DNA from 3 places in the Citrobacter werkmanii genome. Region 2 is predicted to be linked to each of the others. Evidence: predicted binding sites of a transcription regulator. Region 2 holds the regulator's gene; each other region holds the start of a gene.
What was found. The regulator PhoB, encoded in region 2, activates phosphate uptake and scavenging genes when phosphate is short. The targets are predictions, from matches to a motif close to CTGTCATAAAACTGNCNNAT.

Region 1: the regulator PhoB is predicted to act here: its motif matches at 3,993-4,012, upstream of FOB24_RS02570 (MIP/aquaporin family protein).
Region 3: the regulator PhoB is predicted to act here: its motif matches at 2,481-2,500, upstream of pstS (phosphate ABC transporter substrate-binding protein PstS).

What each region holds. Positions count from the first base shown of each region.
Region 1 is NZ_CP044101.1:385,985-392,989, forward strand. It holds gene fpr (ferredoxin--NADP(+) reductase) at 1-144, opposite strand, end outside; gene glpX (class II fructose-bisphosphatase) at 240-1,250, opposite strand; gene glpK (glycerol kinase GlpK) at 1,391-2,899, opposite strand; gene FOB24_RS02570 (MIP/aquaporin family protein) at 2,922-3,767, opposite strand; gene zapB (septal ring assembly protein ZapB) at 4,196-4,441, shown strand; gene FOB24_RS02580 (sigma 54-interacting transcriptional regulator) at 4,648-6,579, opposite strand; gene FOB24_RS02585 (2-keto-3-deoxygluconate permease) at 6,739-7,005, opposite strand, start outside.
Region 2 is NZ_CP044101.1:1,439,492-1,446,496, forward strand. It holds gene sbcC (exonuclease subunit SbcC) at 1-395, opposite strand, end outside; gene sbcD (exonuclease subunit SbcD) at 392-1,594, opposite strand; gene phoB (phosphate response regulator transcription factor PhoB) at 1,785-2,474, shown strand; gene phoR (phosphate regulon sensor histidine kinase PhoR) at 2,525-3,820, shown strand; gene brnQ (branched-chain amino acid transporter carrier protein BrnQ) at 4,225-5,544, shown strand; gene proY (proline-specific permease ProY) at 5,623-6,996, shown strand.
Region 3 is NZ_CP044101.1:180,207-187,211, forward strand. It holds gene pstA (phosphate ABC transporter permease PstA) at 1-248, opposite strand, end outside; gene pstC (phosphate ABC transporter permease PstC) at 248-1,207, opposite strand; gene pstS (phosphate ABC transporter substrate-binding protein PstS) at 1,352-2,392, opposite strand; gene glmS (glutamine--fructose-6-phosphate transaminase (isomerizing)) at 2,727-4,556, opposite strand; gene glmU (bifunctional UDP-N-acetylglucosamine diphosphorylase/glucosamine-1-phosphate N-acetyltransferase GlmU) at 4,906-6,276, opposite strand; gene FOB24_RS01575 (F0F1 ATP synthase subunit epsilon) at 6,932-7,005, opposite strand, start outside.

The DNA.
Region 1 (7,005 bases), 1.1 Mb from region 2:
GACACGCTCGCCGTCGATTTCCAGGCCAAGCTTGGTAAACTGGCCAGCAGTAAAAGGAAGAACCGGAGCTCGCACGGTCAAACTAAATAAGGCATCGGTCCAGTTCTGCACCTTTGTGACTTTGCCTGTTACCCAATCTGCCATGGTTTTCTCCTGTCTGCTTTGATTGCCTTATCTTCGTTCGTTGGACGAAAGATTTCCAGCCCGGATGGGCTGGAAGGCTCTATTGATCAAATCAATTACAGGATGTGCGCCTGCACATCGGGATCTTTGCGATCGAGATAGTGAATCGACTGAATGCGGCGGATTGTGCGCGATTTGCCGCGGATCAGCAGCGTTTCGGTGGTCGCGATATTGCCTTTGCGGCTAATGCCTTCCAGCAGATCGCCTTTGGTGATGCCGGTGGCAGAGAAAATGACGTTGTCGCTGCGCGCCATTTCGTCCAGACGCAGCGCTTTGCCCGCTTCAATGCCCATCGCGGTACAGCGGGCCAGTTCCTGTTCGCCAATGCGGCGGTTTTCTTCGCTGTCGCCTTTGACGTCATGACGCGCCAGGAGACGGCCCTGCATATCGCCATCCAGCGCGCGGATAACGGCGGCGGAGACCACACCTTCCGGTGCGCCGCCAATGCCGTACAGCACGTCAACTTCGCTGTCAGGCATGCAGGTCAGAATTGAAGCCGCAACGTCGCCGTCGGGAATAGCGAATACGCGCACGCCCAGTTTCGTCATCTCTGCAATAACGTCATCATGGCGAGGTTTTGCCAGGATAGTGACGGTCAGGTCACTCAGGGGTTTGTTCAGCGCGGCGGCAATGTTACGCAGGTTGGCTTCCAGCGACAGATTCAGGTCAATGGACCCTTTTGCGCCTGGGCCGACAATCAGCTTTTCCATATACATGTCCGGCGCGTTCAGGAAGCAGCCTTTATCGCCCACGGCCAGTACCGCCAGCGCATTTGCCTGGCCCATTGCCGTCATACGCGTGCCTTCGATAGGATCGACGGCGATGTCTACCGCATCGCCAAGACCCGTACCGACTTTCTCACCGATAAACAGCATCGGCGCTTCATCGATTTCACCTTCGCCAATCACGATGGTGCCGTCGATGTTGACCTGGTTGAGCATAATACGCATGGCGTTCACCGCCGCGCCGTCAGCGGTATTTTTATCGCCGCGGCCCAGCCATTTATAGCCAGCCAGCGCGGCCGCTTCGGTTACGCGTGAAAATTCAATGGCAAGTTCTCGTCTCATTGCAAACTCGTAGCTGAAAGGAATGGCGCGAAGTGTAGCACAGGGGAGGGGGCGAGATTATTGATGTGTGTGCGGGGTTGTCCCCGCACGAAGATATTGCCGGATAAGACACCTTAGCGTCGCCATCCGGCAATGACGTATTACTCGTCGTGATCTTCCCACGCCATGGCGCGTTTGACTGCTTTTTTCCAGCCGCTGTAACGGAAGTTACGTTCGGTGGTTTCGATGCCAGGACGGAATTCACGCTCGATGACCGCTTTTTCCTGCAGCTCATCCAGGTTTTGCCAGAAGCCGACCGCCAGACCGGCCAGGTACGCCGCACCCAGCGCAGTGACTTCGCGGACTTCCGGGCGCTCAACGCGTGTGCCGAGAATGTCCGACTGGAACTGCATCAGGAAGTTGTTGGCGACCGCACCGCCATCGACGCGCAGGGCGTGCAAGCGAATGCCGGAGTCAGCCTGCATCGCTTCCAGTACGTCACGGGTCTGGTAAGCGATAGACTCAAGCGTTGCGCGAATGATGTGGTTGGAGTTTACGCCACGGGTCAGACCGAAGATGGCGCCACGCGCATACGGGTCCCAGTACGGTGCGCCCAGACCGGTGAATGCCGGAACGACGTACACGCCGTTGGTGTCTTTCACTTTAGTCGCGAAATACTCAGAGTCGAATGCATCGCTGATGAGTTTCATTTCATCACGCAGCCACTGGATAGAGGCACCCGCCATAAACACCGCGCCTTCCAGGGCGTAGTTCACTTCCCCGGTCGGTCCGCAGGCGATGGTGGTCAGCAGCCCGTTTTCGGACTTAACGGCTTTCTCGCCAGTGTTCATCAGCATGAAGCAGCCGGTACCGTAAGTGTTTTTCGCCATCCCTTCTTTCACGCACAGCTGGCCGAACAGCGCCGCCTGCTGGTCACCGGCGATACCGGAGATAGGAATACGAATGCCGCCTTTACCACCGATGTTGGTTTGGCCGTACACTTCAGAAGAACGACGCACTTCCGGCAGCATGGCGCGCGGAATATCCAGCGCATCCAGCATCTTGTCGTCCCAGTCCAGGGAGTGAATGTTGAACAGCATGGTACGTGAGGCGTTGGTGTAATCGGTGACGTGTACACGCCCCTGCGTCATTTTCCAGATAAGCCAGGTATCTACGGTACCAAACAGCAGTTCACCGCGACGGGCGCGCTCACGCGAACCTTCTACGTGGTCGAGGATCCACTTCACTTTGGTACCGGAGAAGTACGGGTCAATCACCAGGCCGGTGTTATTGCGGATGTACTCTTCCATACCGTCGCGCTTGAGCTTCTCGCAGATATCCGCGGTACGACGACACTGCCATACAATGGCGTTATAGATTGGTTTACCGGTCTCACGTTCCCAGACGATGGTGGTTTCACGCTGGTTGGTAATACCGATCGCGGCAATTTCATCGGAACTGATATCGGCTTTCGCCAGCACTTCAACCAGCGTGGAGCTTTGGGTTGCCCAAATTTCCATTGGGTCGTGTTCTACCCAACCTGCTTTCGGGTAGATTTGCTCGAATTCGCGCTGTGAAACGGCAACGATATTCGCATCGTGGTCCATTACGACCGCGCGGGAGCTGGTGGTGCCCTGGTCGAGCGCAACGATATATTTTTTTTCAGTCATAATTTTTTGTCCCGTAGTCACATTACTGCGAAGCTTTTTGTTGAGTGTTGGCCGCAACGTCTTTCTCTTCAATCGCGCAGACATCGCACGGTAAATGACGACCAATCAGTTTGCGATAGGCCCATGCGCCCAAAATTGCGCCGGTAATCGGGCCAAACACCGGCACCAGGAAGTAAGGGATATCACGACCACCCGTGAAGGCAATCTCACCCCATCCGGCCAGTCCGGCGAACAGTTTCGGTCCGAAGTCACGTGCCGGGTTCATCGCAAAACCTGTTAGCGGACCCATGGAAGCACCAATAACGGCAATCAGTAAGCCGATCAGCAGTGGCGCCAGCGGACCACGAGGTACACCGTTACCATCGTCGGTCAGGGCCAGAATCAGCCCCATTAGAATAGCGGTAATGACCATTTCAACCGCGAAGGCCTGCACAAAATTGATATGCGGGTTCGGATAGGTGGAGAAAGTACCTGCCAGACCCAGGCTCTCGGTACTGCCGCGCACGATATGGTTGGTTTGTTCGAAATCGAGGAAAAGATTGTAATAAAGCCCGTAAACCAATGCCGCTGCGCAAAAGGCGCCGGCAATTTGCGAAATAATAAAAGGGACGACTTTGCGTTTATCAAAACAGGCAAACAGCCAGAGTGCGATGGTGACCGCTGGATTCAGGTGTGCGCCAGAAACGCCTGCGGTCAGATAGATAGCCATCGCTACCCCCAGACCCCAGATGATGCTGATTTCCCACTGACCAAAAGTAGCCCCGGCCACTTTGAGTGCAGCGACACAGCCCACACCGAAGAAAATCAACAACCCGGTACCGAGGAATTCAGCAATGCACTGGCCTTTTAAGGTTGATGTTTGACTCATAATCGGATCCTGAAGAGAGTTTAATGTTTATTGTGTGCGAGAAGGTCACTGACATCCCCGGAGCCGGTAGGCACACTGTTAATTTATCGTTAACGCTCAAAAACGAGAAATATCGAAATTAAAATGTGTGTACTGCATCAACAAAATGAGCGTTTTCGCGCCATTGCGCGGTATTTGTTATACAAAAATAGTGTGAGCTGAATCATTTCACCGATCAATCTCTTAACACTTAAGCGTTATGACAGTCATGTCACCAGGAGAAAGACTAAAAGTGTTGCAAACCGCAATCTGCGCGGGATGCCGCTGGACAGGGATGACGCGGCTTCATACAATCGGTGTTAAGTAGAGTGCGCTCGTTTTTATTAAGGCGTCGCCGGTTATCGGGACGAGGATTTTTATCCATCAACGCCTTGCAATTCAGGAGAGGTATGACGATGTCATTAGAAGTGTTTGAGAAACTGGAAGCAAAAGTACAGCAGGCGATTGATACCATCACGCTGTTGCAGATGGAAATCGAAGAGCTGAAAGAAAAGAACAACTCACTGTCGCAGGAAGTTCAGTCTGCACAGCAGCAGCGTGAAGAACTGGAGCGTGAGAACAACAATCTGAAAGAACAGCAGAACGGCTGGCAGGATCGTCTGCATGCTCTGCTGGGTCGTATGGAAGAAGTCTAATCCTCGTCATATTTCACGTTATGGCGGCGTTGGCTGCGTGCGTTCACCCCAGTCACATAGTGGCCTATGCTCCTGGGGATTCACTTACTTGCCGCCTTGCCCTGACGCGAAATCTATAGAGGATTTAGTTTGTAGGCCGGATAAGGTGTAAGCCGACATCCGGCAATACTTATCTTTGATAACGGCCTTGCTTGCGGGCTTTCCCATCAATCACCAAGCCAACGGGTGAACGAGCTACGGTCAATATCCAGTTGCTTCGCTGCACGGCTTTTGTTGTTTTGCTGTCGTAGTAGCACCCCTTTGAGAATACGGCTACGGATCCGTTTATACGGCCCTTCGAGCAACTGGCAGTCCGGGCAGTGATGGCGAGGTTGTTGGGGGGAAGACGCTTTATCGGCTTGTAAATCCTCAATCAGTAACGTGGCGGCAGAAAGAGACACCACGCCGGATGAAAACGATAACGCCAGGCGCTCCATAATATTATTCAACTGACGTACGTTACCCGGCCATAAATATTTTTTCAGCTCACTCCATAAACTTTCGCTCAATGCAATGGGAGGCAACTGATAGGACTTTCTCAGCGCATCTAAAGTTGTTTGCCCAATAAGTTGGATATCGTCCGGGCGTTCACGTAACGGTAATGTGGTGACCTTGAGCACATTCAAGCGATAAAAAAGGTCTTCTCTAAAATCACCGGCTGCAATCATTGCCGGTAAGTTTCGGTTTGTGGCCGCAATAACGCGGACGTTAACCGGAATCATGTGATCTGCGCCCAGGCGCATCAGTTGGCGCTCTTGCAGAATGCGTAAGAGTTTTGCTTGTAAGAACTTATCCAGTTCGCTGATTTCATCAAGGAAGATGGTGCCGTTATGCGCCAGTTCAAACATCCCGGCGCGGCCTTTTTTAGAGGCACCGGAAAACGCGCCATCGACATATCCAAAGAGTTCGCTTTCCATAATTGAAGCGGGGATTGCGCCGCAGTTAACTGCAACAAATGGCCCATTGCGATGTGAACTGGCGTTATGAATGCTCTGCGCCAGAACCTCTTTGCCGGTACCATTTTCACCGAGTAGCAGTATTGTTGCTTCGGTTTCCGCATATATCCTGGCTAACCTTAAGCGATCCTGCATTTCACGGTTGCAGGTAATAAAATCTTCGAAGTGATACCTGGCGTGAAATCCTAACTTTTTCGCTTCTTTGATTCTTATCTTCTGCTCAGCATTCTGTAAGTTAGATGATGTCTGGAGGGTGATCACCACGCGGTTGAGATTTTCGTTTTCTACAATGGGGAACTGGTTAACCACAAATTCGCCATAGGGTGTGTTGATTAACTCATTTTCTATCGGGATATTATTTTGCAGATCTTCCCAGTTTAGCGTTAAGGAAGGTATTTTTTTACTGATTAAATCATGTTTACTGAGTTGTAAAAGCTCGACGGCTTTATGATTACAGTGAATGACCTTACCGCAATTATCAATGAGAAGAATGAATTTATTGGTGTGGTCAAGTAACAGGTTTAGCTGGTTTTGCTCAATGCGCTCATTAGCGAGCGCCTGATACAGCTGAATTGCCTCATGTAATGCCAGTTCTATGGACTCGACACCTGAATGGAAAGGGATGAAATGTTCCATGCTGTGTGTGCCAAAATAAAGCGGGCAAATGGCATCGCCAATAATAAGATCTATCTGGTTATTTTGTGTGTAATTGACAAAGTCATTTCTGACATTCTCAATGCAAGGGTTGGCCATTTCGTCAATGATAAACTCAGTGAGTTGCAGATTAAGCATCCTGGCTATTTTCATACAACCGTCGATAACGCTGCGAAACCCAATAACCCCAATATTTTTATTGAGCCCAAGATATGGCCTGAGGGCATCGATAATATCATAAGCGGATGTTTTTATTTCAATGACAGGCTGCGGTATTTTTTGTTTAAGCATCCATGCCATGCCACCGCGACTAATCACAAGATCAGGGGAGTTCGTGCGCAATATCGGGATCACGGAATCAACATCGTCAAGGGTGGCATTTAATATCGTTATATTTGCGATGTGCTTATATCGGATAGACAGGCGTTCAGCTTCGAGAGAGAGCGCTTGTAAAGGAGAAACGATGTAAATATTAGGTAATTTTAACATGTTGAATCCAGCATGATCATGATGTGAAGTCGATAACGGTGGAAACAGTTGTCGGCATTATTGTAGAAACAGTAATCCATTCACGACTTACTGTTTCTGCAATCTTTTTGTCACATAAATGGTGAACAGCGGAATTGTTTTCGATCAACTCTGTGGAATTTATGTTTTTGATAACTGCTGGCGTTGGGCGATTCTCCTTTGTTCGCGGCGAGCAACCCAGGCGGTTATAAACGGTACAACTAAGGAGGTGACGATCGTAGAGGCGGCAATCTGCGGCGTCGCTACGGCGATTAATGCTGACACGCTGGGGTCAACCGCGGCGATGGCTGCGGGGGTCGCAACGGCGTTACCGGCCGTCGTGGAGACTGCCGCTCCGGCGATGCCTGAACCTCCGACAAAACGGGAGACGGCAACATTAATCAGCGC
Region 2 (7,005 bases):
TTGTCTTTGACTTTATCGGCGAGGATTTTACCGTCGGCGCAGCGGGCAAGTTCTACGCGCGGAGCCTGTAGGTTGCCTTCAGGCTGATTGCGCGCGCGGTTCTGGCTCCAGAATGCGCGATAGGCTTCGCCCCGGACTTCGAACTCGACCTCGGCCAGACACTCGGCGGTGTCGCGGGTCATCAGATCGTTTTGCGATTGAGACACGGTATTGAGCCGCGGCGTTTCGTGATACAGCGCGAGACAAATGGCGTCCAGCAGGGTGGTTTTTCCCGCGCCCGTTGGACCCGTGATGGCGAATAGCCCATTGCTGGCAAAGGGCTCAGCCGTGAAATCGACTTTCCATTCTCCTTTCAGAGAATTGAGGTTTTTCAAACGCAGGCTGAGAATTTTCATGCTTCGGTCTCCCCGGCAAGCGTGTGTAAGGTGGTGCTAAACAGTTGATTCAGGCGCTCGCGTTGCGATTCTTCGAGTTCTTCCAGCGCCAGGCGACGGGCAAAAACGTCCGTCACGCTCAGCTCGCTTAGCGTTTCACGTCGTTCATTCGCCATAATACGTTCGCGCTGTTCCCGGCTACGGCGCACCAATAACACCTCTACCGGTAAATCTTCGGTTAATGCCTGAATCTTACGCTGCATGTCGTGCAGATAGTCATCGGTGGTGATTTCGATATCTAACCAGACTGGCGGTTCCTGCTGCACACCGCGCCACTGCTCTAGTTGGGCGGTAATCGCGGCTAAATCACCTTTCAGCACCGCCAACGGCTGGGTGACCGGTACGGTGAGGTGTTCAACAGCGCTCAGCTTGCCGTTTTCGAAGCTCACCAGATGGACGCATTTGCTTTTGCCGCACTCGTCAAAACTGAGCGCAATTGGCGAACCGCAGTAGCGAATATGCTCTGTTCCGCCGATAACCTGCGCCCGGTGAATATGCCCCAGCGCGATGTAATCGGCCGGAGGGAAGTTTTGTGCCGGAAAGGCGTCCAGCGTACCAATATAAATGTCACGTACCGCGTCACTTTTACTGGCGCCGACGGTGGTCAGATGCCCGGTCGCAATGATGGGTAGGTTCTGGTCGCCGCGCAGCGTACAGGCGTCCTGATACTGCTGCTGGTAGTAGTCGGTGATTGCTGACAGCAAATGCTGCTGTTTCTCTTGTCCGGTTAGCCCGGCCTGGCTGGTAATGATGTCACGCGGGCGTAAAAAAGGAACCGGGCACAGGATCGCGCCCGGCGTGCCGTCGCGTTGAGACAGCACCTGCGGCGCATGGCCAGCGCTGGCGATCACTGTGGTGTTGAGAAACGCCAGAATATCGCGGGATTCGTTGAGCGTGGCGACGGAGTCGTGGTTACCTGCCAACACCACCAGATGACAGCCGGTTTGCTGCAGATTAACGACAAAACGGTTATACAGCTCACGGGCATAGCTTGGCGGTGAGCCGGTATCGAAAATATCGCCCGCCACAATAATGGCATCCACCTGCTGGGATTGTGCCGTTTCCAGCAGCCAGTCGAGAAAGGCCTGATGTTCAGCGGCGCGGCTCTTGCTGTAGAAATTTTGGCCCAGATGCCAGTCAGACGTGTGAAGGATGCGCATAAGAGTTCCATGACGATAAAACAGTGGCGGGGATTATAACCCTGCAAGGACGGTAATATCTTGTTTAAGGGCTGTCATAATTCGCGGGGCTGCGTTAAACCTGGACTATCTTTTCATAAATCTGTCATAAAACTGACGCATAATGGCACCGTATTGATGGCAAACGATTTAATTATAAACAGGGCAAATCATGGCGAGACGTATTCTGGTCGTAGAAGATGAAGCTCCAATTCGTGAAATGGTCTGCTTCGTGCTCGAGCAAAACGGTTTTCAACCCGTAGAAGCCGAAGACTATGACAGTGCTGTGAACCAACTCAATGAACCCTGGCCGGATCTCGTCTTGCTTGACTGGATGCTACCCGGCGGCTCGGGCCTACAGTTTATTAAACATCTCAAGCGCGAAGCGATGACGCGGGATATTCCCGTGATGATGCTGACGGCGAGGGGAGAAGAGGAAGATCGCGTCCGGGGTCTGGAAACGGGCGCGGATGATTATATTACCAAGCCGTTTTCTCCCAAGGAGCTGGTGGCGCGTATTAAAGCTGTTCTGCGTCGTATTTCCCCCATGGCGGTGGAAGAGGTTATTGAGATGCAAGGGCTGAGCCTTGACCCAACCTCGCATCGCGTGATGACCGGCGAGGATCCATTGGATATGGGGCCGACAGAATTCAAACTGTTGCACTTCTTTATGACCCACCCTGAACGCGTCTATAGCCGTGAGCAATTACTCAATCATGTCTGGGGTACCAATGTGTACGTGGAAGACAGGACAGTGGATGTGCATATCCGCCGCTTGCGTAAAGCGCTGGAGCACAGTGGACACGATCGTATGGTGCAGACAGTTCGTGGGACGGGATATCGTTTTTCGACCCGCTTCTGACTGACATGAATAGGGGCCTGACGGATTAGGCTGTTAATGGAGTAAGACGTTTGCTAGAACGATTGTCATGGAAAAGGCTGGTACTGGAGCTGATCCTCTGCTGCATACCGGCGTTTATCCTTAGCGCTTTTTTTGGTTACCTGCCCTGGTTTTTGCTGGCGTCGGTAACCGGCCTGCTTGTCTGGCATTTCTGGAATTTATTACGCTTGTCCTGGTGGTTATGGGTCGACAGAAGCATGACCCCGCCGCCGGGGCGCGGAAGTTGGGAGCCGTTGCTGTATGGGCTGCATCAAATGCAACTGCGCAACAAAAAGCGCCGTCGGGAACTGGGTAATCTGATTAAACGTTTTCGCAGTGGGGCGGAATCGCTACCCGACGCGGTGGTGTTGACGACTGAAGAGGGCGGCATTTTCTGGTGTAACGGCCTGGCCCAGCAGGTTCTGGGACTGCGCTGGCCGGACGATAGCGGGCAAAATATACTTAACCTGCTGCGCTACCCGGAATTCACGCAATATCTGAAAACGCGTGATTTTAGTCGGCCAATCAATCTGGTGCTCAATACCGGACGGCATCTGGAGATTCGCGTGATGCCCTATACCGATAAGCAATTGCTGATGGTTGCGCGCGATGTTACCCAGATGCACCAACTGGAAGGTTCGCGGCGTAACTTTTTCGCCAACGCCAGCCATGAGTTGCGTACGCCGCTGACGGTGCTACAAGGTTATCTGGAAATGATGCAGGAGCATCCGCTGGAAGGAACGACGCGTGAAAAAGCGCTGCATACCATGCGTGAGCAAACGTACCGCATGGAAGGGCTGGTGAAGCAGTTGCTGACGTTGTCGAAAATAGAGGCCGCGCCAGCGCTACTGCTTAATGAGAAGGTGGACGTGCCGATGATGCTGCGCGTGGTTGAACACGAGGCGCACACGCTGAGTCAGAATAATCATACGTTTACTTTTGATATTGATAGCCACCTGAGCGTGCGGGGAAATGAGGAGCAACTGCGTAGCGCGATTTCGAATCTTGTGTATAACGCGGTGAACCATACCCCCGCGGGTACGCACATCACCGTGCGCTGGCAGCATGTTGCCTCCGGGGCGGAATTTAGCGTCGAGGACAATGGGCCTGGTATTGCTGCGGAGCATATTCCTCGTTTGACCGAACGCTTCTATCGCGTGGACAAAGCGCGATCCCGACAAACGGGCGGGAGTGGACTGGGTCTGGCCATCGTGAAACATGCTCTGCAACATCACGATAGCCGCCTGAATATCGAAAGTACGCCAGGCAAAGGGACGCGATTTAGTTTCGTCATCCCGGAACGTTTAATGGCCAAAAGTAACGATTAACCCGTATTCGTAAGATAATCTTTCCAAAAGCCAGCGCGAGCTGGTTTTTTTATGTGGTCAATAGTTACATCCTGAATTTTGCGACGTTTGATTGTTTTTTGTTCGAACTATTACCCATACCTTTTTCCATGAAATGGTTTTTTGTGCTAACTGCATTTTTCATATCGCTATATTGTTCTGGTTTTTGGATCCCACCTTGCTTTAAAACGTTATAAGCGTTTAAATTGCGCTCCAGATGCTGTCATACCGACTGCATTTACGCGGTAAATCGAAAAACTATTCTTCGCCGCGCCAGGTCGGGAGTGTTTCCCGCTGGAATTGAGCAAAAATGCCGCTGTATTGTCCCCCAGGGAAAGGCAAAAATTTATTATTTTCAACACCACATCCACAGGCAGTAAGACTTTATGACCCATCAGTTAAAATCGCGCGATATTATCGCTTTGGGATTTATGACATTTGCACTGTTCGTTGGTGCAGGTAACATCATCTTCCCCCCAATGGTTGGTTTGCAGGCAGGCGAACACGTCTGGACTGCGGCTTTTGGCTTTTTGATTACCGCCGTTGGTCTTCCGGTGCTTACCGTTGTCGCGCTGGCGAAAGTCGGTGGCGGTGTGGACAGCCTGAGTACGCCTATCGGTAAGGTTGCTGGATTACTGCTGGCTACCGTCTGCTATCTGGCGGTTGGTCCATTGTTCGCGACGCCGCGTACCGCAACGGTCTCTTTCGAAGTCGGGATTGCGCCGCTGACCGGTGACTCTGCGCTGCCGCTGTTCATCTACAGCGTGGTCTATTTTGCGATTGTTATTTTGGTGTCGCTGTATCCAGGCAAACTGCTGGATACCGTCGGCAACTTCCTTGCTCCGCTGAAAATCCTTGCGCTGGTGGTACTGTCTGTCGCCGCGATTGTCTGGCCGGCAGGCCCGATCAGCAATGCGATGGAAGCCTATCAAACCGCAGCATTTTCGAATGGTTTCGTAAATGGCTATCTGACCATGGATACGCTGGGCGCGATGGTATTTGGTATTGTTATTGTTAACGCCGCCCGCTCGCGTGGCGTTACCGAGTCGCGTCTGCTGACCCGTTACACCGTTTGGGCTGGTTTGATGGCGGGTGTGGGCTTAACGCTGCTGTACCTTGCGTTGTTCCGTCTGGGCTCCGATAGCGCAATTCTGGTCGATCAGTCAGCTAACGGCGCGGCGATTCTGCATGCGTATGTTCAGCACACCTTTGGCGGCGCAGGAAGCTTCCTGCTGGCGGCGCTGATTTTCATCGCCTGTCTGGTGACTGCGGTTGGCCTGACCTGCGCGTGCGCAGAGTTCTTTGCCCAGTACGTTCCACTGTCTTATCGTACGCTGGTATTTATCCTCGGCGGCTTCTCAATGGTGGTCTCTAACCTGGGGCTGAGCCATCTGATTCAGATCTCTATTCCGGTGCTGACGGCTATCTATCCGCCATGTATCGCACTGGTTGTATTAAGTTTTACCCGCTCATGGTGGCATAATTCTTCCCGCGTCATTGCACCTGCGATGTTTATCAGCCTGATTTTTGGTATCCTTGATGGCATTAAAGCTTCTGCAATTGGCGACGTGTTACCGGCCTGGACCCAGCGTTTACCGCTGGCGGAACAAGGGCTGGCGTGGTTGATGCCAACAGTCGTGATGGTGATCCTGGCAATTATCTGGGATCGCGCCGCGGGTCGACAAGTGACCTCCAGCGCGCACTAATCACTGACAATAAGTTTTAACCACGGGGCTATTAATATGGCCCCGTGGTTTTTTATTGTGTTAACAGGTTAGGAATCGATGGAAAGTAATAACAAGCTAAAGCGTGGGCTGAGCACCCGGCACATTCGCTTTATGGCATTAGGTTCGGCAATTGGCACCGGGCTGTTTTACGGCTCTGCCGACGCGATCAAAATGGCGGGGCCGAGCGTGTTGCTGGCCTATATTATCGGTGGCGCTGCGGCATATATCATCATGCGCGCGCTGGGCGAAATGTCTGTGCATAATCCTGCAGCCAGCTCTTTCTCGCGCTATGCGCAGGAAAACCTCGGGCCGTTGGCGGGTTACATTACCGGCTGGACCTACTGTTTTGAAATCCTGATTGTCGCTATTGCCGACGTTACTGCCTTCGGCATTTACATGGGGGTCTGGTTCCCGGCGGTACCGCACTGGATATGGGTACTCAGCGTGGTGCTGATTATTTGCGCCATCAACCTGATGAGCGTGAAGGTGTTTGGCGAGCTGGAGTTCTGGTTCTCGTTCTTTAAAGTCGCCACTATTATCATCATGATTGTCGCCGGGTTCGGCATCATCATTTGGGGCATTGGCAACGGCGGTCAACCTACCGGTATCCATAACCTGTGGAGTAACGGCGGCTTCTTTAGCAACGGCTGGCTCGGCATGGTGATGTCGCTACAAATGGTGATGTTCGCTTACGGCGGGATAGAGATTATCGGTATTACTGCAGGTGAAGCGAAAGACCCGGAAAAATCTATTCCGCGTGCTATCAATTCCGTACCGATGCGTATCCTGGTATTTTACGTGGGGACGCTGTTCGTCATTATGTCTATTTACCCGTGGAACCAGGTTGGCACCGACGGGAGTCCGTTCGTCCTGACGTTCCAGCATATGGGCATTACCTTTGCCGCCGGGATCCTCAACTTTGTGGTTCTCACTGCATCGCTGTCGGCTATCAACTCTGACGTCTTCGGCGTGGGGCGTATGCTGCACGGTATGGCGGAGCAGGGCAGTGCGCCAAAAATGTTCGCCAAGACGTCGCGTCGCGGTGTGCCATGGGTCACGGTGATGGTGATGACTATCGCGCTGCTGTTTGCGGTTTATCTTAACTACATCATGCCGGAAAACGTCTTCCTGGTGATCGCCTCACTGGCGACCTTCGCCACGGTGTGGGTGTGGATTATGATCCTGCTGTCGCAGATTGCCTTCCGCCGCCGTCTGCCGCCGGAAGAGGTCAAGGCGCTGAAATTTAAAGTACCAGGTGGGGTAACAACCACCGTTGTTGGCCTGATTTTCCTCGTCTTTATCATCGCGCTTATCGGCTACCATCCGGATACCCGCATTTCACTGTACGTTGGTTTCGCGTGGATTGCCCTGCTGCTGGTGGGCTGGGTATTTAAACGCCGCCGCGAGCGTCAACTGGCTGAAGTGCAGTAATTTTTTGCC
Region 3 (7,005 bases), 1.3 Mb from region 2:
AGAGCGTTCGCCAGACCACCACCAGCTGTATTCGGCGGCGGCGTCATTTCGGTGAACAGCGCCAGCGACATACCGTCGATACCACGGGTAATCGTGGACATCAGGATCCAGATAAGCCAGAACAGACCGAACGCCATGGTCGCCATAGAGAGCGTCAGGGCGATACGGTTCTTCAGGCGGCGACGCGCCTGCATTTTACGGCGGGATTCCGCAAGCGCAGTGGTGTTTTGCATTTCAAGCGTAGCCATTAGCGTGCCCCCTCGTTCTTCGCAAGGCGCATGATCATGAACTTAGACGCAGCCAGAACGATGAAGGTGATCACAAACAGAATCAGGCCCAACTCCATCAACGCGGCAACGTGCAGACCTGATTCCGCTTCGGCAAATTCATTCGCCAACGCAGAGGTAATACTGTTGCCCGGCATATACAGCGATGCACTGTCGAGCTGATAGGTGTTACCGATGATAAAGGTCACCGCCATGGTCTCGCCAAGTGCGCGACCCAGACCCAACATCACGCCGCCGATCACGCCATTTTTGGTGAACGGGAGGACGATGCGCCAGATAACTTCCCACGTGGTACAACCGATGCCGTAGGCTGACTCTTTCATCAGCACCGGCGTTTGTTCGAACACATCGCGCATAACCGCCGCAATGTAAGGAATAATCATAATGGCGAGGATCACGCCCGCAGCCAGAATCCCAATACCAAACGCCGGACCAGCAAACAACGCGCCAACAAACGGAATGTTGGAAAGGATGTTACCGACCGGTTCCTGGAAATAAGTCGCAAACAACGGAGCAAAGATAAACAGGCCCCACATGCCGTACACGATACTTGGAATTGCCGCCAGCAGCTCAATAGCGATACCCAGCGGGCGACGCAGCCAGCCGGGCGCAAGTTCAGTCAGGAACAAAGCAATGCCGAAACTCACCGGAACGGCAATCAGCAGTGCGATAAGCGAGGTGACCAGCGTACCGTAAATCGGGACTAATGCACCGTAGATATCGTTTGGCGCATCCCATTCTTTAGTCCACAGGAAGGAGAAACCAAATTTCTGAATGCTTGGCCAGGAGGAGATAACCAGAGAGACAATGATGCCACCCAACATCAATAGCACAATCAGCGCAGCCAGTTTTACCAGCGCGCTGAATATCATGTCACCCTTTTTACCCGGTGGGTTAAAAGCAGGCTTTGTTGCAGCCATAAATCACTCTTTAAGTTAAACGCGTTTACTAAGTTGCCCATTCCGGATAGCGCTACGCTTATCCGGCCTACACTCAGGGCCTACGGTAGAAACCGTAGGGCGGATAAGCGTAGCGCCATCCGCCAATTCGTCAAAGATATTCTATTAGTACAGCGCTTTACCGCTGCTGTCTTTCACGTTGGTTTTCCATGCAGCACGAACCTGCTCAACCACGCTGTCCGGCAGGCTGGCATAATCCAGGTCATTAGCCTGTTTGCCGCCATTTTTGTACGCCCAGTCGAAGAACTTCAGCACTTCAGCGCCCTGCTCAGGTTTCTTCTGCTCTTTATGCACCAGGATGAAGGTGGTGGAAGTGATTGGCCACGCATCGTCACCTTTCTGGTTGGTTAGATCCTGAGCGAAGGTTTTGCTCCAGTCAGCGCCTTTCGCGGCGTTAGCAAAGTTCTCTTCGGTCGGGCTTACCGGTTTGCCATCAGCAGAGACCAGCCTGGTGTACGCCAGATTGTTCTGCTTAGCGTAAGCGTACTCAACGTAGCCGATTGAACCAGGCAGACGTTGGACGAATGCGGCGATACCGTCGTTACCTTTACCGCCCAGACCGGTCGGCCAGTTAACGGTAGAACCGGAACCAATTTTAGATTTCCACTCTTCGTTCACTTTTGCCAGGTAGCTGGTGAAGACGAAGGAAGTACCGGAACCGTCAGCACGACGCACAACGGCGATGTTCTGCGAAGGCAGTTTCAGACCTGGGTTCAGTTTGGTGATGGCTTCATCATCCCACTTCTTAATTTTACCCAGGTAGATGTCGCCCAGCGTTTTACCGTCAAGCACCAGCTCGCCGGATTTCAGGCCAGGGATATTCACCGCCAGCACCACACCGCCGATCACGGTCGGGAACTGGAACAAGCCTTCTTGATTGAGTTTTTCGTCAGACAGCGGCGCATCTGAGGCACCGAAATCAACGGTATTCGCAGTGATTTGTTTTACACCACCGGAGGAGCCGATACCCTGGTAGTTTACTTTGCTACCAGTCTCTTTCTGATAGGTATCTGCCCATTTGGCATACACTGGCGCAGGAAAAGTTGCACCTGCACCTGTCAGGCTCGCTGCGGCAAAGGCAGAGAACGCGCTCATGGATAAGGTCGCGGCGACAACAGTTGCGACAGTGGTACGCATAACTTTCATAATGTCTCCTGCACGGTTTTCGTAAATTGTTGTTTGAGTTGCTACTGTGAGCAAAATAGGACAAACAGGTGACAGTTAAATGTACGAAATATGACAGTTTTATGACAATGAAAAATAATGCGCCAGGAACAATTAAAAACAGTATAAAAACAAAAGGTTAATCGATTATGTGACAATCATATTTCGGCAAAATTTTCTTTTTATGACACTGAAAACAGTAGCTGAAGATGACGGTTTGTCACATAAAACAGGCGGGATAATTGATTAAAAACAGAACAAGCTTAAAAAAATGCCCCGCTTTAAGCAGGGCATTTTCAGTTCAGCGGGGTTCGGCTTATTCCACGGTAACCGACTTCGCCAGGTTACGCGGCTGGTCCACGTCGGTACCTTTAATCAGCGCCACGTGATACGCCAGCAGCTGCAGCGGAACGGTGTAGAAGATCGGTGCAATCACCTCTTCCACATGCGGCATCTCGATGATGTGCATGTTTTCGCTACTGGTAAAGCCAGCATCCTGATCGGCAAAGACGTACAGCTGACCGCCGCGGGCCCGAACTTCTTCAATGTTGGATTTCAGTTTTTCCAGCAGTTCGTTGTTCGGTGCGACCACGATAACCGGCATATCGGCATCGATCAGCGCCAGCGGACCGTGCTTCAGTTCGCCTGCGGCATAAGCTTCAGCGTGAATATAAGAGATCTCTTTCAGCTTCAGCGCGCCTTCCAGCGCAATCGGATACTGATCGCCACGGCCCAGGAATAGCGCATGGTGCTTATCAGAGAAACCTTCCGCCAGAGCGGCAATGCGTTTGTCCTGGGAGAGCATCTGCTCAATACGGCTCGGCAGCGCCTGCAGACCATGAACGATCTCTTGCTCAATAGACGCATCCAGACCTTTCAGACGAGACAGCTTCGCCACCAGCATCAGCAGAACGGTCAACTGAGTGGTAAAGGCTTTCGTGGAGGCCACACCGATTTCGGTACCGGCATTGGTCATCATCGCCAGGTCGGATTCACGCACCAGAGAGGACCCCGGTACGTTACAGATAGCCAGCGAGCCCAGATAGCCCAGCTCTTTAGACAAACGCAGACCCGCCAGGGTATCCGCCGTTTCACCAGACTGGGAAAGGGTGATCATCAGGCTGTTACGACGCACGGCAGATTTGCGATAGCGGAATTCAGAAGCGATTTCGACATCACAAGGAATACCGGCCAGCGACTCAAACCAGTAGCGGGACACCATACCGGAGTTGTATGACGTGCCACAGGCGATAATCTGGATATGCTCAACCTGAGACAGCAGCTCATTAGCACGCGAACCCAGCTCGCTTAAATCCACTTCACCGTGGCTAATGCGCCCGGTCAGCGTATTTTTAATCGCATTCGGTTGTTCGTAGATCTCTTTCTGCATGTAGTGGCGATAAATACCTTTTTCGCCCGCGTCATATTGCAGATTCGATTCGATATCCTGACGTTTCACTTCCGCGCCAGACTTGTCGAAAATAGAGACCGAACGACGGGTCACTTCCGCGATGTCACCCTCTTCCAGGAAGATAAAGCGACGGGTTACCGGCAGCAGCGCCAGCTGATCGGAAGCAATAAAGTTTTCACCCATACCCAGACCAATCACCAGCGGGCTACCAGAACGAGCCGCCAGCAGCGTTTCCGGGCTACGGGTATCCATGATCACCGTCCCGTAGGCACCGCGCAGTTGCGGAATAGTACGCAGTACGGCTTCACGCAGCGTCCCACCCTGTTCCAGCTCCCAGTGCACCAGGTGAGCAATCACTTCGGTATCGGTTTCAGAAACAAAGGTGTAACCACGCGTTTTCAGCAGTTCACGCAGCGGTTCATGGTTTTCAATGATGCCGTTATGCACCACGACAATGTGTTCAGAAACATGGGGATGCGCGTTCGCTTCTGAAGGTTCTCCGTGGGTCGCCCAACGGGTATGAGCGATACCGGTACCGCCATGCAGCGGATGTTCTTCCGCTGCAGCAGTTAGCATCTGCACTTTACCCAGACGACGCAGGCGAGTCATATTGCCTTCAGCATCGACAACGGCCAGACCAGCAGAGTCATAACCACGATATTCCAGACGACGTAAACCTTCGAGAAGGATTTCAGCTACATCACGCTGCGCGATAGCGCCAACAATTCCACACATATTTTTTGATTCCGAATTTAGGCATTGTGCCTGTCGTTGTCGCTGACCTGTTTCCCCTTCGTCTTTCACTCCGTAGCTACGTTGGCTACGCTTGCTCACTACGGTCACTTACTTTAGTAAGCTCCCGTAGATTCCCAAGCTTGCCGCCTTGCTACAGCGCGAAATACTTTGGGTAATACCCGTATTCCGGGCGCCCCGAGCCTTGTAGAGAGTGGGGTTATTTTTATGGTACTGCTTGTTGAGCGGAGGATTATGTTATCCCCTCGTCTCTGGTCTGCCTGATGGCGCTCACGCTTATCAGGCCTACAGAACGTCACCGCACGCAGGCCACCATCCGGCAAAAACTGAATTACTTTTTCTTCACCGGGCGCTGCCAGCCTTGTTTATGGACCTGAGGCACACGGCTTAATACCAGTTCGTTATCGGCAACATCGCGAGTTACGGTCGTCCCCGCCGCGATGGTGGCGCCTTTACCCACGGTGACAGGTGCCACCAGCTGAGTATCGGAACCGACAAACACATCATCGCCAATAATGGTTTTAAATTTATTCGCGCCATCGTAGTTGCAGGTGATCGTACCGGCGCCGATGTTTACGTTATCGCCAATTTCCGCATCGCCCAGATAGGTCAGGTGACCCGCTTTAGAGCCTTTACCCAGACGCGCTTTTTTCATTTCGACGAAGTTACCCACGTGTGCGCCTTCCTGCAGCTCTGCACCCGGGCGCAGACGCGCGAAAGGACCGATGGTGCATGCTGCTTCCAGATGCGCATCTTCCACCACGCTGTACGGACTTAGCTCACAACCATCACCAATCACGCTGTTTTTGATGATGCAGCCAGCGCCAATCTTGACGCGATCCCCAACGGTTACGTTACCTTCAATGATAACGTTAGTATCAATTTCGACATCGCGCCCGTGAATAAGCGTACCGCGAAGATCAAAACGTGCCGGATCGCGCAGCATCACGCCCGCCAGCAGCAGTTTTTCTGCCTGCTCGGACTGATAAACACGCTCCAGACGAGAGAGCTGAAGACGGTTGTTCACCCCTTCCGTTTCACTGATTCGTGCCGGATGTACCGCAGCAATTTCGCGCCCTTCCTGATATGCCATCGCAATGATATCGGTGATGTAGTATTCACCCTGCACGTTGTTGTTGGTCAGTTTGGACAGCCAGCGCTTCAGGTCTGCGCCGTTGGCAATCAGGATGCCGGTGTTGATTTCCTGGATTTGACGCTGCTCGTCAGTGGCATCCTTATGTTCAACAATGCCTGTGACTTTACCGTTATCACGCGTAATTCGCCCATAACCCGATGGGTCGTCCAGGTTTACCGTTAACAAGCCGATTCCACCCTGCGGTTTAGCATCACGCAGGCGACGTAGTGTTTCGGTGGAGATCAGCGGCACATCGCCATAGAGCATTAAAATGTCTTCGTCATCACTAAAGAATGGTGCCGCCTGTTGCATTGCATGACCGGTACCCAACTGCTCGGCCTGCAGTACCCAGTTCAGGTTGCCATCTTTCAGCGTCTGCTTAAGCAAATCACCACCGTGTCCGTAGACCAGATGTACGTGAGTCGCGCCTAATTCATTAGCGGCATCAATGACATGCTGCACCATCGGTTTTCCTGCGAGGGTATGCAGCACTTTAGGGAGATCGGAATACATACGCGTGCCTTTGCCTGCGGCAAGGATCACGACGCTCATAGCATTATTCAACATACACGTCCTGACTGTAATTTGAGAACGAATTTATACCGTTTCACATTGAAAATACTACATTTTTTTCATCGTGAAATGGACCGAAGATAAAACGTTCAATCGGGGAAATTCCCCATCTGATAACTGTCTATTTTCGTCTATATCTACGTGTTTTGTCTCCCCAAAACCAGCAGTCTGCTCTTATTAAAGCCTTAGGTGGATGTTTTTGCTATTTTTTTGCCGCATAAATAAAGAATGACATTAGCGAAGGTATGATTTTAGGCATGCAATTCAGTGGTAAGCAGAAAAGGCAAACACGACAATACGATGTGGAAGAAAAGAGCAGGAGGGGGGGGAATTTAACAAATGGCGCTAGCTGATAAACTGCATTACGCATCGCGCCACAGAGCAGGCAGGGAAGACTAAAAACTCATATTGCTGAACAGGGCGATGATTTTGTTGATCAATTTCATGTTGGTATCTCTTTTTTATCTGAGTTCATTATGTGACATACATCACAAAAAAAGAGTCTACGCCTCAATTTTTAAGCAATCAATATTTTTTTGATCTAAATCACGAAATAATAAAACTGCTTTTTATTTCCATTTTTCCTGAAACAACGCGAAAAAAAAGCCAGCCTGGAAACCAGACTGGCCTTGTGTTTTTCAAGCCGGTGTTACATCGCTTTTTTGGTCAACTCGATAACGCGTAGTTTCGCGATCGCTTTGGCCAGTTCCGCAGATGCCTGAG